3 regions of the Amycolatopsis sp. NBC_01480 genome follow, and region 3 is predicted to be linked to each of the others. Evidence: riboswitches for the same ligand, from Rfam matches in the RefSeq annotation. Region 3 holds a riboswitch; each other region holds the start of a gene.
What was found. Region 3 has a riboswitch for S-adenosylmethionine ahead of OG371_RS45915 (aminotransferase class V-fold PLP-dependent enzyme). Riboswitches for the same ligand answer to the same signal wherever they lie in the genome.
Positions count from the first base shown of each region.

Region 1 (3,949 bases), 560 kb from region 3:
TCGGGTTCGCCTTGTCCGTTCTTGCCACGGCCGGACTGGTCCTGCTCGCACCGCGCTGGGCGGATTCCTTGGTACGCCGGGGAATCCCGCCCGGGTACGCGGAGGGCATGGCGGTGCCGCTCGCGGCGTTTGTCGTCACCGCCCCGGTGATCGCGGGCATGGCGGGCACGGTGAGCCTGGTCTCGGTGGTCACGAACGTGCTGGCCGCGCCGGTCGTGGCGCCGGTGACGGTGCTCGGCGTGCTGGCCACCGTCGTCGGCCCGTGGTGGCCGGGCGCCGGGCGCCTGCTGGTCCACCTCGCCGATCCCGAGGCCCGCTGGCTGATCACGGTGGCCCGGCACGGCGCCCGCGCGCCGGGGGCCGTGCTCGACTGGCCCGGCGGCTGGTGGGGCGGGCTCTGCGCGGCCGGGCTGCTGGTCGTCGCGGTCTTCGCGCTGCGGTTCCGCCGGGTGCGGCTGCTGGTCGCCGTGACGCTGGTCGCGGTCCTGCTGACCGTGGTGCCGGCCCGGGTGCTTACGCCCGGCTGGCCGCCGGCGGGCTGGGCGGTGGTGGAGTGCGACGTCGGCCAGGGCGATGCCTTGGTACTGGCCACTTCCGAGCCCGGGCGGGCCGTGGTCGTCGACACCGGTCCGGAGCCGGGCCCGGTCGACGAATGCCTGCGGCGGCTCGGCGTCGACCGGGTCCCGCTGGTGGTGCTGTCCCACCTGCACGCCGACCACACCGGCGGGCTGGCGTCGGTGTTCGAGGGCCGGTCCGTCGGCGCGATCGCGGTCGGCCCCGGCCGCGCGCCGGGCTGGGCGTGGCAGCAGGTCTCACGCGAAACCGGCCGGCGCGGCGTGCCGTTGCTGGAGCTGAGCCAGGGCCAGCGGCTGTCCTGGCCGGGCCTCACGCTCGACGTGCTCGGCCCGCGCTATGTCACGGCTCGCTCGCCCACGCAGCAGGACGGCACGATGATCAACAACAGCTCGGTCGTCCTGCGGGCGGAGACCCCCGCGGGCCGGGTGCTCCTGCCGGGAGACGTGGAATTGGCCGCCCAGGCCGACTTGCTCGGCGACGGCGCCGACCTCCGCGCCGACATCCTGAAGGTGCCCCACCACGGCTCGCGCTTCTCGCTACCGGGCTTCCTCTCCGCGGCGGCCCCGCGGGCAGCGCTGGTGAGTGTGGGCGCGGGCAACAGCTACGGCCACCCGAGCCAGTCCACTATGGACGTACTGAAGTCCCTGGGTGCCCTGGTCACCCGGACCGATGTGGACGGTGACACCGCCGTGCTCCCAGGCGAAGGCGGACCGGCGATCGCCCGCCGTGGTGAGCCCCGTGGACCGCCCCACTAGCCCCGCGCGGCAACGGAGGACTCCTTGCCTACTCTCAAGTTAGGCAAGGAGTCCTCCACTACCGAGGTCAGAAACCGAGTGCCTTGCTGACCGCTTCGGCGGATGGCGGCACGGTCGCCTTCGGGCCGATGTGGCCTTCGACGGCGTCCAGGGTCTTGAGGCCGTCGCCGGTGATGAGCAGGACGGTTTCGGCGTCGGGGTCGAGCTTGCCAGTCTCCACCAGTTTCTTCGCGGTGGCGACGGTGACGCCGCCCGCGGTCTCGGTGAAGATGCCTTCGGTGCGCGCGAGCAGCCGGATGCCCTCCACGACCTCCTCGTCGCTGACGTCCTCGATCGCGCCGCCGGTGCGGTTGACCACGTCGAGCACGTACGGGCCGTCGGCCGGGTTGCCGATCGCCAGCGAGCGGGCGATGGTGTCCGGCTTCACCGGCTGGACCACGTCGTGGCCCGCGCGGAACGCGGCCGAGACGGGGGAGCAGCCGGTGGCCTGGGCGCCGAACACCTTGTACGGGCTGGCTTCCACCAGGCCGAGCTGGCCGAGCTCGCGGAATCCCTTGTCCACCTTGGTCAGCTGCGAGCCCGAGGCGATCGGGACCACGATCTGCTGCGGGATGCGCCAGCCGAGCTGCTCGGCGACCTCGAAGGCGAGCGTTTTCGAGCCCTCGGAGTAGTACGGGCGGACGTTGACGTTCACGAAGGCCCACGAGGCGTGCTCGGCGGCCAGCTCGGTGGCGAGGCGGTTGACGTCGTCGTAGTTGCCGTCCACGGCGATCAGCGCGCCGTCGTACACCGCGGTGGTGAGGATCTTGGCCCGCTCCAACGTCTTCGGGATCAGCACCACCGACTGCCAGCCGGCGCGCGCGGCCGCGGCGGCGACCGCGTTGGCGAGGTTTCCGGTGGACGGACAGGCCAGCACCTCGAAGCCGAACTCGCGGGCGGCGGCCAGCGCGACGGCGACCACGCGGTCCTTGAACGAGTGCGTCGGGTTGCCGGTGTCGTCCTTGACCCACACGCGCTTGAGGCCCAGCGCCTTCGCGAGCCGGTCGGCGCGCACCAGGCGGGTGCCGCCGGGCTCGGTGTTGGGGATCTCCTCGACGTTCGAGGGGACGGGCAGGAGCTTCTTGTAGCGCCAGATGTTGTTCGGCCCGGCTTCGATGTCCTCGCGGCGCACGCGGCCGAAGTCGTAGGCGACCTCGAGCGGTGAGAAGTCCTCGGCGGAGACGAACTCCGGGGCGAGCGGCTGCCGGTGGCCCTCTTCCTTCGACACCAGTTCGACGGCGGGCCCGAGGTCCACGGTCTTGCTGGCGGAGGTCGTTCCGAGGGTAACGGTCATCACGAGGTTCCTTCCTCATCTGCCCCGCCGAAGCGGGCCGGAATTGGCACCGTGGTCGTCAGCTATCCCGCGATCGCGGAATGACAGGCTGTACGCCGGTTGCCGGGGCTTCGTCGGGCCGTATCCCTCTGCCCCTCTGGATGAGCGGTATTCAGTTGTCGGCGCGCTCGCGGGCGCTGCCTCGGCTACACCGTACGACATGGCGATCACCTCGTGCCACGGTGCCCGCCCCGTCACCGGGACGGGCCGGCGGCCGGACGAGTGAGAGGATGGCCGGGTGACCACCGCCCCCGCGCCGCTCCAGCTCGTCATCGGCGAGGAAGAACTGCTCATCGAACGGGCCGTCCGGGCCGCGCTGGACGCCGCGAGGGCGGCCGACCCGACGGCCGATCTGACCCGCAACCGGGTGTCCGAACTCACACCGCCGGTGCTGGCCGAGCTGGTGAGTCCTTCGCTGTTCAGCGAGGGACGGGTGATCGTTTTGGACTCGGCGCAGGACATTTCGCAGGAGCTCGCCGACGCCGTGCTGGCGTACATCGCTTCGCCGGCGGACGGCATCGTCCTGGTCGTCGTGCACAGCGGCGGGGGCCGGAGCAAGGCGGCGAAAGCGCTGCCCGCGGCGTTGAAAAAGGCGGGTGCCGAGATCATCGAGTGCCCGAAGCTGACCAAGCCCGCCGAGCGGGAATCGTTCGTGCGCAACGAAGTGCGCCGCTCCGGCGGGAAGATCGACGCCGCCGGGGTGATGGCGCTGCTCGACACCGTCGGCTCGGACCTGCGCGAGCTGTCCTCCGCGGCGACACAGCTGGTCGCCGACGCCGGGGGCGTCGTGGACGAGCAGGCGGTCCGGCGCTACCACACCGGCCGCGCCGACGTGACCGGCTTCGCGGTGGCGGAGAAGGCCGTTTCGGGCGACCGCGGGGCGGCGCTGGAGTCGTTGCGCTGGGCCATGCAGCTGGGTGTCCCGCACGTCCTGGTGGCCGACGCGCTGGCGGACGCGGTCCGCACCATCGCGCGCGTCTCGGCGGCAGGCCGCGGCAACCCGAACCAGATGGCGGGCGAGCTGGGCATGCCGCCGTGGAAGATCCGCAAGGCGCAGGGCCAGTCCCGCGGCTGGGGCCAGGACGGGCTCGCCACCGCGATGCGCGTGGTGGCCCGCCTGAACGCCGAGGTCAAGGGCGCCGCCGCCGACGCGGACTACGCGCTGGAGCGTGCGGTCACCGAGGTCGTCGCCGCCAAGGGCGAACACTGAGCCAGCTCAGGCGCAGCACACCCCGGCCACGCGAGA
Region 1 is NZ_CP109442.1:328,276-332,224, reverse strand. It holds gene OG371_RS01645 (ComEC/Rec2 family competence protein) at 1-1,331, shown strand, start outside; gene thrC (threonine synthase) at 1,399-2,664, opposite strand; SAM riboswitch class I at 2,677-2,811, opposite strand; gene holA (DNA polymerase III subunit delta) at 2,942-3,913, shown strand.
Region 1: linked by a shared signal. The riboswitch ahead of thrC (threonine synthase) and the one ahead of OG371_RS45915 (aminotransferase class V-fold PLP-dependent enzyme) in region 3 are both predicted to bind S-adenosylmethionine.

Region 2 (3,949 bases), 2.2 Mb from region 3:
GAGCGCAGTGCCGCCGTACAGCGCGAAAGGCACGTCGCTGCCCAGCTTGCCCGCGATCGCGGCCAGCTCGTCGCGGGTGATGTCGAGCTTCCACAGCGAAGCCAGGCCCACCAGGGTCGCCGCCGCGTCCGCGCTGCCGCCCGCCATCCCGCCCGCGACCGGGATCCCCTTGCGCAGCACGATGCGCACCTTCGGATCTTCGTCCGGACGGCCGGCGTACGCGGCCAGCTCCTGCGCCGCGCGCCAGGCGAGGTTCGTGGCGTCGGTGGGCACCGTGCCCTCCCCCTCGCCGTAGACCTCGAGCCCGGGCTCGTCGGTGGCCGCGACGGTGACCTCGTCCGTCAGCGAAAGCGCCTGGAACACGGTGACCAGCTCATGGAAACCGTCCGCACGCGGGTCGCCGACCGCCAGGTGCAGATTGACCTTGGCCGGGACCCGGACGGTGACTGGGGGAGGAACCACTGCGAGCACCCATCCAGCCTACGTGGCCGGGCCGTTCGGCTGGCCACCAGGAGAAAAGCCGGGCGGCCGCCGGACCTTCCGTACCCGGGCCGTCGCGTTCGGCAACCCGACCGGCCGGACAGCCGTCCCAAATCTCCGGACGCGTGGCCGTGTTCCCCGGACAGAAGTGGCGTCAAGGCCTCCTTACCCGCGTCCGACGCGGGTAAGGAGGCCTTGACGGAGACTGCCGGAAGAGGGTCAGGCGGCGACGACGCTCTGCGGGCCGCGCGCGGTGTGGGTCACGTGGGCGCCGCGGTCGGCGATCCACGCCAGCGCGGCGTCGGCCCGCTCGCCGCGGACGCCGAGGCGGAAGCGGCCGATCGGGGTGTCGCCGATGCGGGTCAGGCCGCCGCCGATGGTGGCGAGCTCGACGTCGAACCGGCCGGCCGCCTCGGGCAGCAACGCGCCCACCGACGCGAAGCCGATCAGCACCACGTCGGCCGAGCGGTCGTACTTCGCGGCCTGCGCCCGGGTCGTCTCGATCGCCGGCAGCACCGCCTGCGCGGTCCAGCTGCCCGGCGACGCGATCAGGTCGAGCACCGTGCCGCGCTCGACGATGGCGCCTTCCTCCAGCACCGCGACGTCGTCGCAGACCCGGCGGACGACGCCCGCGTCCTGCGTGGTCACCAGCACCGTGACGCCCAGCTCGGCGCGCGCCCGGTCGAGCACGGCCAGCACGGCGCCGGCCTCCTCCGGGGCGATGCCCGCGGTCGGGTCGTCGGCGAGCAGCACGGCCGGTCCGGCCGCGAGCGCCTTGGCCACGGCGACCCGGCGCAGCTGGCCGTCGGTCAGCTCACCCGGGTGCTGGGCGGCCCGCGCGGTCAGCCCGGCCAGGTCGAGCAGCGAGCCGACGCGGCTGCGGCGCTGCGGGCCGTCGACGCCCAGCTGCTCCAGCGGGGTCGCGATGTTGCCGGCCACGGTGCGCTCGGCCAGCAGCTCCGGCTTGGTGCCGACGACACCGAGCTGGCGGCGGACCTCACGCAGCCGGCGGCCGTCGAGGGTGCCGGTGTTCAGGCCGTCGAGCCGCACGACGCCGCGGTCGGGGCGCTCCTGCAGCGCGATGCAGCGGGCGAGGGTCGACTTGCCGGAGCCGGCCGGGCCGACCACGCCGAAGAGGGAGCCGGCCTGCACGTCGACGCTCACGTCACGCAGCGCGGCGACCGGATTTCCGTTGAGGGGAAAGGATTTGGACACGTTTTCGACAGTGATCACAAAGGGCTCCAAGCAGGGGGCGCAGCACCGTTGAGGGCGCGCCGGGCGTCACCGATTTACCGTCCGAAAGGGACGGTGCTCAAGAAGAAAGCGGAAGAGAGATCAGGCGATGACCATGGAGCGTCGACACGCACATACCGTGCGGCGACCTTCGTCGACTACGCGCCGCTTGGTGAGCAGGAGCGGGCGGGCTACCCTCTTCATCGGAAACAGCCTCCATCGGTCCTGGCGGTAGCACCTGCCCTGCGGAGGGTGGTTGCTGCGACTTCGGCGAGCCAGGTCTCTCAGTCGCTCGGGATGGACATACCGAGTAAAGCCGATCCCATTGGGTGAACGCAAGCGCGTTGGTGCAGATCACACGAGTGGTGGCGCCCGGATACCGGAACACTCCGTCCTGCATCGCGGAACGTGAGGACGGTTCACCGGTCGGGCCGCTTGACACGACCGGCCGGGTCCCGATACCCGAGCTGCCGGGCGATTCCCCTGTGGACGGTCAGGAATCCTTCATCGGCGGCGCTTTTTTACGCCGCTCGTCGAGCACCGCCAGCACCGCGAACGCCACGACGATCACGCCGGCGGCCACCACGTAGCACCAGGGCGTGTCCAGATAGTTCGAAAACGCCAGCCAGCTCGGCTTCCCCTCGCCGAACGCCTTCGACAGGATCGGCACGACGCCCGCGCGGACGCCCACCACGCCGACGACCACCTCCCACAGCCGGTACCAGCCCTCGTTCATGTCCCCTCCTGATGATACAGACGTATCAGATACACTCGTACCATACAACCGAGGAGCACGATGGCCAAGCGGGTGGACCACGACCAGCGCCGGCGTCAGATCGCCGAAGCGGTCTGGCGGATCGCCGCCGCCCGCGGCCTCGAGTCGGTGAGCATGCGCGAGGTCGCCGCCGAGGCCGGCGTCTCGCTGCGGCTGGTGCAGTACTACTTCGAGACGAAGCACAACCTGCTCGTCCTGGCCCTGCGCTACCTCCACGAGCAGGGCGAGCAACGGGCGCAGGCCCGCATCGCGGAGCTGCCGCAGGAGAGCCCGCGCGCGGTACTGCGCTCGGTGCTCACGGAACTGCTGCCACTGGACGAGGAACGCGCGCAGTCGCTGCGCGTGCACATCGCGTATTTCAGCCGCACGCACAGCGATCCTGAGCTGGCGAAGGTTTTCCTCGGCGAGGGGACACCGATCGAGGACCTGGTGACCGGTCTGCTGCCGGCGGCTTCACTCGTGCCCGGCGCGGACCCCCGGCACGAGGCGAACCTGCTCGTCTCCGGCATCACCGGGCTGGGCCTGGACGTCCTGCACGACCGCTACCGGCCCGACGAGGTCATCGCCACCCTCGACTACCACCTCGACCGGTTGTTCGGCACCGCCGGAGCCTGACGGCGCCGTGGTTCAGACCTGTGCCGCGAGCCGTGCGAAGTCCTGCACGCCCAACTGCTCACCGCGGGTACGCGGGTCGATCCCCGCCGCCGTCAGCAGCTCACCCGCACGGTCCGCCGACCCGGCCCAACCCGCCAACGCCGCACGCAAAGTCTTGCGGCGCTGCGAAAACGCGGCGTCCACGAGATCGAACAACGTCTTGCGATCGACGTCGGTCACCGGCGTCTCGGCCCGTTCGAAGGAGACCAGCGCCGAGTCGACGTTCGGGACCGGCCAGAAGACGTTGCGGGGCACGGCGGCGACCTTGCGGGCCGGGCCGTACCAGGCGAGCTTCACGCTCGGCACGCCGTAGATGCGGCTGCCGGGGCCCGCGGCCATCCGGTCGGCCACCTCGGTCTGGACCATCACCAGCCCCCGCCGCAGCGAGGGCAGCTCGGCCAGCAGGTGCAGCACCACGGGCACCGCGACGTTGTACGGCAGGTTCGCGACCAGCGACACGGGCGCGGCCGGCAGATCCTCGGCCCGCACGCGCAACGCGTCCGCGCCGAGCACGGAAAGGCGCTCGGCCGCCTCGGGGGCCCGCTCGGCCGCGGTCTGCGGCAGGCGCTCGGCCAGCACCGGATCGATCTCGACGGCGACGACGTCCGCGCCCGAGGCCAGCAGCCCCAGCGTCAGCGAGCCCAGCCCGGGCCCGACTTCGAGGACGACGTCCCCCGCGCCGACCCCGGCCAGCTCGACGATGCGGCGAACCGTGTTGGGGTCGTGCACGAAGTTCTGCCCGAGCTTCTTCGTCGGGCGGACGTCGAGCTCGGCCGCCATCGCGCGGATCTCGGCAGGCCCCAGCAG
Region 2 is NZ_CP109442.1:1,979,577-1,983,525, forward strand. It holds gene OG371_RS09220 (4-(cytidine 5'-diphospho)-2-C-methyl-D-erythritol kinase) at 1-462, opposite strand, end outside; gene OG371_RS09225 (methionine ABC transporter ATP-binding protein) at 700-1,713, opposite strand; SAM riboswitch class I at 1,911-2,017, opposite strand; gene OG371_RS09230 (hypothetical protein) at 2,207-2,449, opposite strand; gene OG371_RS09235 (TetR/AcrR family transcriptional regulator) at 2,510-3,103, shown strand; gene rsmA (16S rRNA (adenine(1518)-N(6)/adenine(1519)-N(6))-dimethyltransferase RsmA) at 3,116-3,949, opposite strand, start outside.
Region 2: linked by a shared signal. The riboswitch ahead of OG371_RS09225 (methionine ABC transporter ATP-binding protein) and the one ahead of OG371_RS45915 (aminotransferase class V-fold PLP-dependent enzyme) in region 3 are both predicted to bind S-adenosylmethionine.

Region 3 (3,949 bases):
CCTCGCGATCGGCGTGGTGCTGGGCGAATCCGGGTTCGGCATCCGGTTCGACAACCCCGCCCTGACCCAGTCGCTCGGCCTGGCCGCGCTGGTCATGATCCTCACCGAGGGCGGCCTGACCACGCGCTGGTCCGCGGTGAAACCCTCGCTGGGGCGTGGAATCGTACTGTCCACAGTGGCCGTTGTGCTGAGCGTCGCGATCACCGGCGCCGCGCTGCACTGGCTGCTGGGCCTCGACTGGCGGCTCGCGCTGCTGTGGGGCGCGGTGCTCGCGTCGACCGACGCCGCGGCGGTGTTCTCGGTGCTGCGCTCGGCCGGGGTGGGCAAGCGGATCGTCGGCACGCTGGAGCTGGAGTCCGGCATCAACGACGCGCCCGCGTACATCGCCGTGGTCGTGCTCGCGTCCGGGGACACAGTGGACTGGTCGTTGCCGCTGTTGGTAATTTACGAGCTGGCCGCAGGTTTGGCCATCGGCCTGCTGTTCGGCTGGCTGGGCGCGATGGCGCTGCGGCGGGCCGCGTTGCCGGCCACCGGCCTGTACCCGCTGGCGACGGTCGCGGTGTGCGTGGTGGCCTACTCGTCCGGGCAGCTGGCGCACGCTTCGGGCCTGCTCGCCACGTACGTCGCCGGGCTGGTGCTGGGCAATTCCAAGCTGCCGCACCGGTCCGACACGCTCTCGTTCGCCGAAGGGCTCGGCTGGCTCGCGCAGATCGGGCTGTTCGTGCTGCTCGGCCTGTTCGCCTCGCCGAGCCGGCTGCTGGAGACGCTGGTGCCCGGCCTGGTCGCGGGCGCGGTGGTGCTGCTGCTCGCGCGGCCGCTGTCGGTGGTGCTCTCGCTGCTGCCGTTCCGGCTGCCCTGGCGGGAACAGGCGTTCCTGTCCTGGGCCGGGCTGCGCGGGGCGGTGCCGATCGTGCTCGCGATGATCCCGCTGTCCGAGGGCGTGCCGGGCGCCGAACAGCTGGTCGACGCGGTGTTCGTGCTGGTCATCGTGCTGACGCTGCTGCAGGGCGCCACGCTCGCCCCGTTCGCCCGGCTGCTGGGCCTGGCCAAGCCGGCCGAGGCCCACGAGATCGAGGTCGACGCCGCGCCGCTGGACGAGCTGGGCGCCGAGCTGCTCCAGGTGCGCATCCAGAAGGGCTCGAAGCTGCACGGCGTGTACATCTCGGAGCTGGGGTTGCCGGTCGGCGCCACGGTGAGCCTGATCGTCCGATCCGGCGCGGGTTTCACGCCGCAGAAAACGAGCCGCTTGCAGGTGGAGGACCAGCTTCTGGTGGTGACCACCGCGAGTGTCCGCGACGCGGTGGAGCGGCGGATCCGCGCCGTGGACCGGGCCGGGCGCCTGGCCCGCTGGCGCGGCGAAGACGGCCGCTGACCGTTCCGCCGGACGTGTGACCGCGGTCTCAGATCGCGGGACGGGGCTGGCTTGCACCCACTCCGTTCGGTTACCTTCGAAAACAGGTCATGAGTGCCAGCGCGAAGCCCCGGCTTGCTGGCCGGCAACCCTCCTACCGCGGTGGGGTGCCCCGGGTGAGGACCAGGCCGGTCGCGTACTGCGGCAGGCAAGCGCGGGCCCCTCGCCGGGGGTCCCCCGGACTGCCGAGGAGGCACCCTCATGACTCTCGCCCTCGATCGCTCCTGCACCACCGAAGCCACCGAAGCCACCGAAGCCGCTGAAACCGTTGCGCCCCAGGCGATCCCGGCTGTCGCCGGGGCGAGCCTGCGGGTGCCGCTGGTGACCGGCGGCGAGATCGGCTACGCGAACCTCGACCACGCCGCCAGCGCGCCCTGCCTGGACGCGGTGCGCACGGCCGTCGACGAGTTCCTGCCCTGGTACGCGAGTGTCCACCGTGGCGCGGGCTTCGCGTCGCAGGTCTCGACGCGGCTGTACGAGCGCACCCGCGACATCCTTCGCCGCTTCGTCGACGCGCGCGGCACCGACACCGTCGTGTTCACGCGCAACACCACGGATTCGTTCAACCTGCTGGCCCGTTCCTTGCCGCAGAACACTTCCGTGGTCGTGTTCGACACCGAGCACCACGCCGCGCTGCTGCCGTGGCGAGGCCGGAACGTCCGCCGCGTCAGCCTCCCGCGCACGCGGCTCGCCGCAGTGTCCGTTGTGGACGAAGCGCTCGCGGACTGCCCGCAGGGCCCGCGGCTGGTGGTGGTGACCGGGGCGTCCAATGTGACCGGTGAGCTGCTCCCGGTGGCCGAGATCGCCGCGGTGGCACGGAAACACGGCGCCCGCATCGCGCTCGACGCGGCCCAGCTCGCGCCGCACCGCCGCATCTCGCTGCGGGAGCTGGACGTGGACTACGTCGCGCTGTCGGGCCACAAGCTGTACGCGCCGTTCGGCGCCGGCGCGCTGATCGGCCGCGCGGACTGGCTGCGCGCCGCCCCGCCGTACCTCGCCGGCGGCGGCGCGACCAAGCTGGTCACCGAGGAGGCCGTGGTCTGGAATTCCGGGCCGGAGCGGCACGAGGCGGGCTCGCCGAACACCGTGGGCGTGTATGCGCTCGGGGTCGCGTGCGAGCAGCTGGCCGCGCAGTGGGACGCCGTCGGCGAGCACGAGGCCGAGCTGCTGGAGCGGCTGCGCAAGGGCCTGGCCGGCATCCCCGGCTGCGCCGAGCTGCGGCTGTTCGACGCGCCGGTCGACCGGGTCGGCACGGTGAGCTTTGTGGTCGACGGCTTCGAGCCCGGCTGGCTCGCCGCGGTGCTTTCGGCCGAGTACGGCATCGGCGTCCGCGACGGCGCCTTCTGCGCGCACGTCGCCACGAAGCGCCTGATCGGCGTGGCCGGCGGCGAAGGGCAGCAGGCCGTGCGCGTCAGCCTCGGCCTCGGCAGCACGGCGGAGCACGTGGACCGCCTGGTGCTTGCTCTCCGTCAGATCGCGGCCCGTGGCGCGCGCTGGCAGTACGAGAAGGTGGACGGCCGCTGGGCGCCCGTCGGGGACCCGCGCGAGCTTCCTCCGTTCTGCTCCTGAGCACCCGGCCGGTCCGCTAGGGTCGGGCCGATGGGGAAGGTGCCGCGGTACGCGTTTCCATTGGCCCTGCTGGGTTTCGCCGAGCTGGCGGTGACCGGCGTGCAGCTTGCCACCGCGCAGAACCGGCCGGTGTCCTACGACGTCGCGGTGGCCGTCAAGGGGGATGCGGGCTTTACCACGCAGCAGCTCGTGGGCGGACCCGGATCGGTGCACGCCTATAGCCAGCCGCCCCTGGTCCCGGCGACGTCCGTGCCCGCGGGATTCGCGCCGTCGAACAGCTGGCTGATCATGCTCGCGCTGGTGGTGGCGGCCGTCCTGGCCGGCTACGCGGTCGCCGCCCCCCGGGCCGGGACGCCCTACCGCACCGGCCGGTTCGTGCTGGTGCTGGTGGGCGGGGTGCTGGCCGTGCCGCTGCTCGACCTGCTCGCGTTCACGCAGTTCGGCCTCCCGTCGGCGATGCGCGGCCCGGCGCTCGCGGCGCTCGGGCTGCTGCTGCTCGCCTGGTACGAACGGAGCGTGTTCGTCGCAGTCGTTTCGGTGCTGTTCGCGGTGCTCGCCGCGGTGCTCATGCCGTCACCCGCCGGGGTCGTGCTGTCGGGCGCGGTGCTGCTGGCGGCGGCGTTCGCGGCGGTCGCCGGGCCCGCGAAGTGGCGTCCGCGGCCTGCCGCCGGGACCGGCTGAGCCCGTAACGTGGACAATGGTCGGGTGAGCACCGAGCCCTCCTCCTCTGAACACGACGTCGCGAAGCCTGCCGAGGCCCCCGAACCGGCTCCGGCCGAGGCCGTGGCGCCGCCGGAACCCGAGGCCGAGCCGGCCGCCGCCCCGCTGCCCAAGCGCCGGGTCGGGCTGGTGTTCGCCGTCGCCGTGGTGATCTGGGTGATCGACCTGGTGACGAAGAACCTGGTCGCGGCGAACCTGGAGGGCAAGGAGCCGGTCCGCATCCTCGGCGGGCTGATCTACCTGCAGGTG
Region 3 is NZ_CP109442.1:9,839,827-9,843,775, reverse strand. It holds gene OG371_RS45920 (potassium/proton antiporter) at 1-1,372, shown strand, start outside; SAM riboswitch class IV at 1,458-1,572, shown strand; gene OG371_RS45915 (aminotransferase class V-fold PLP-dependent enzyme) at 1,613-2,980, shown strand; gene OG371_RS45910 (hypothetical protein) at 3,011-3,661, shown strand; gene lspA (signal peptidase II) at 3,686-3,949, shown strand, end outside.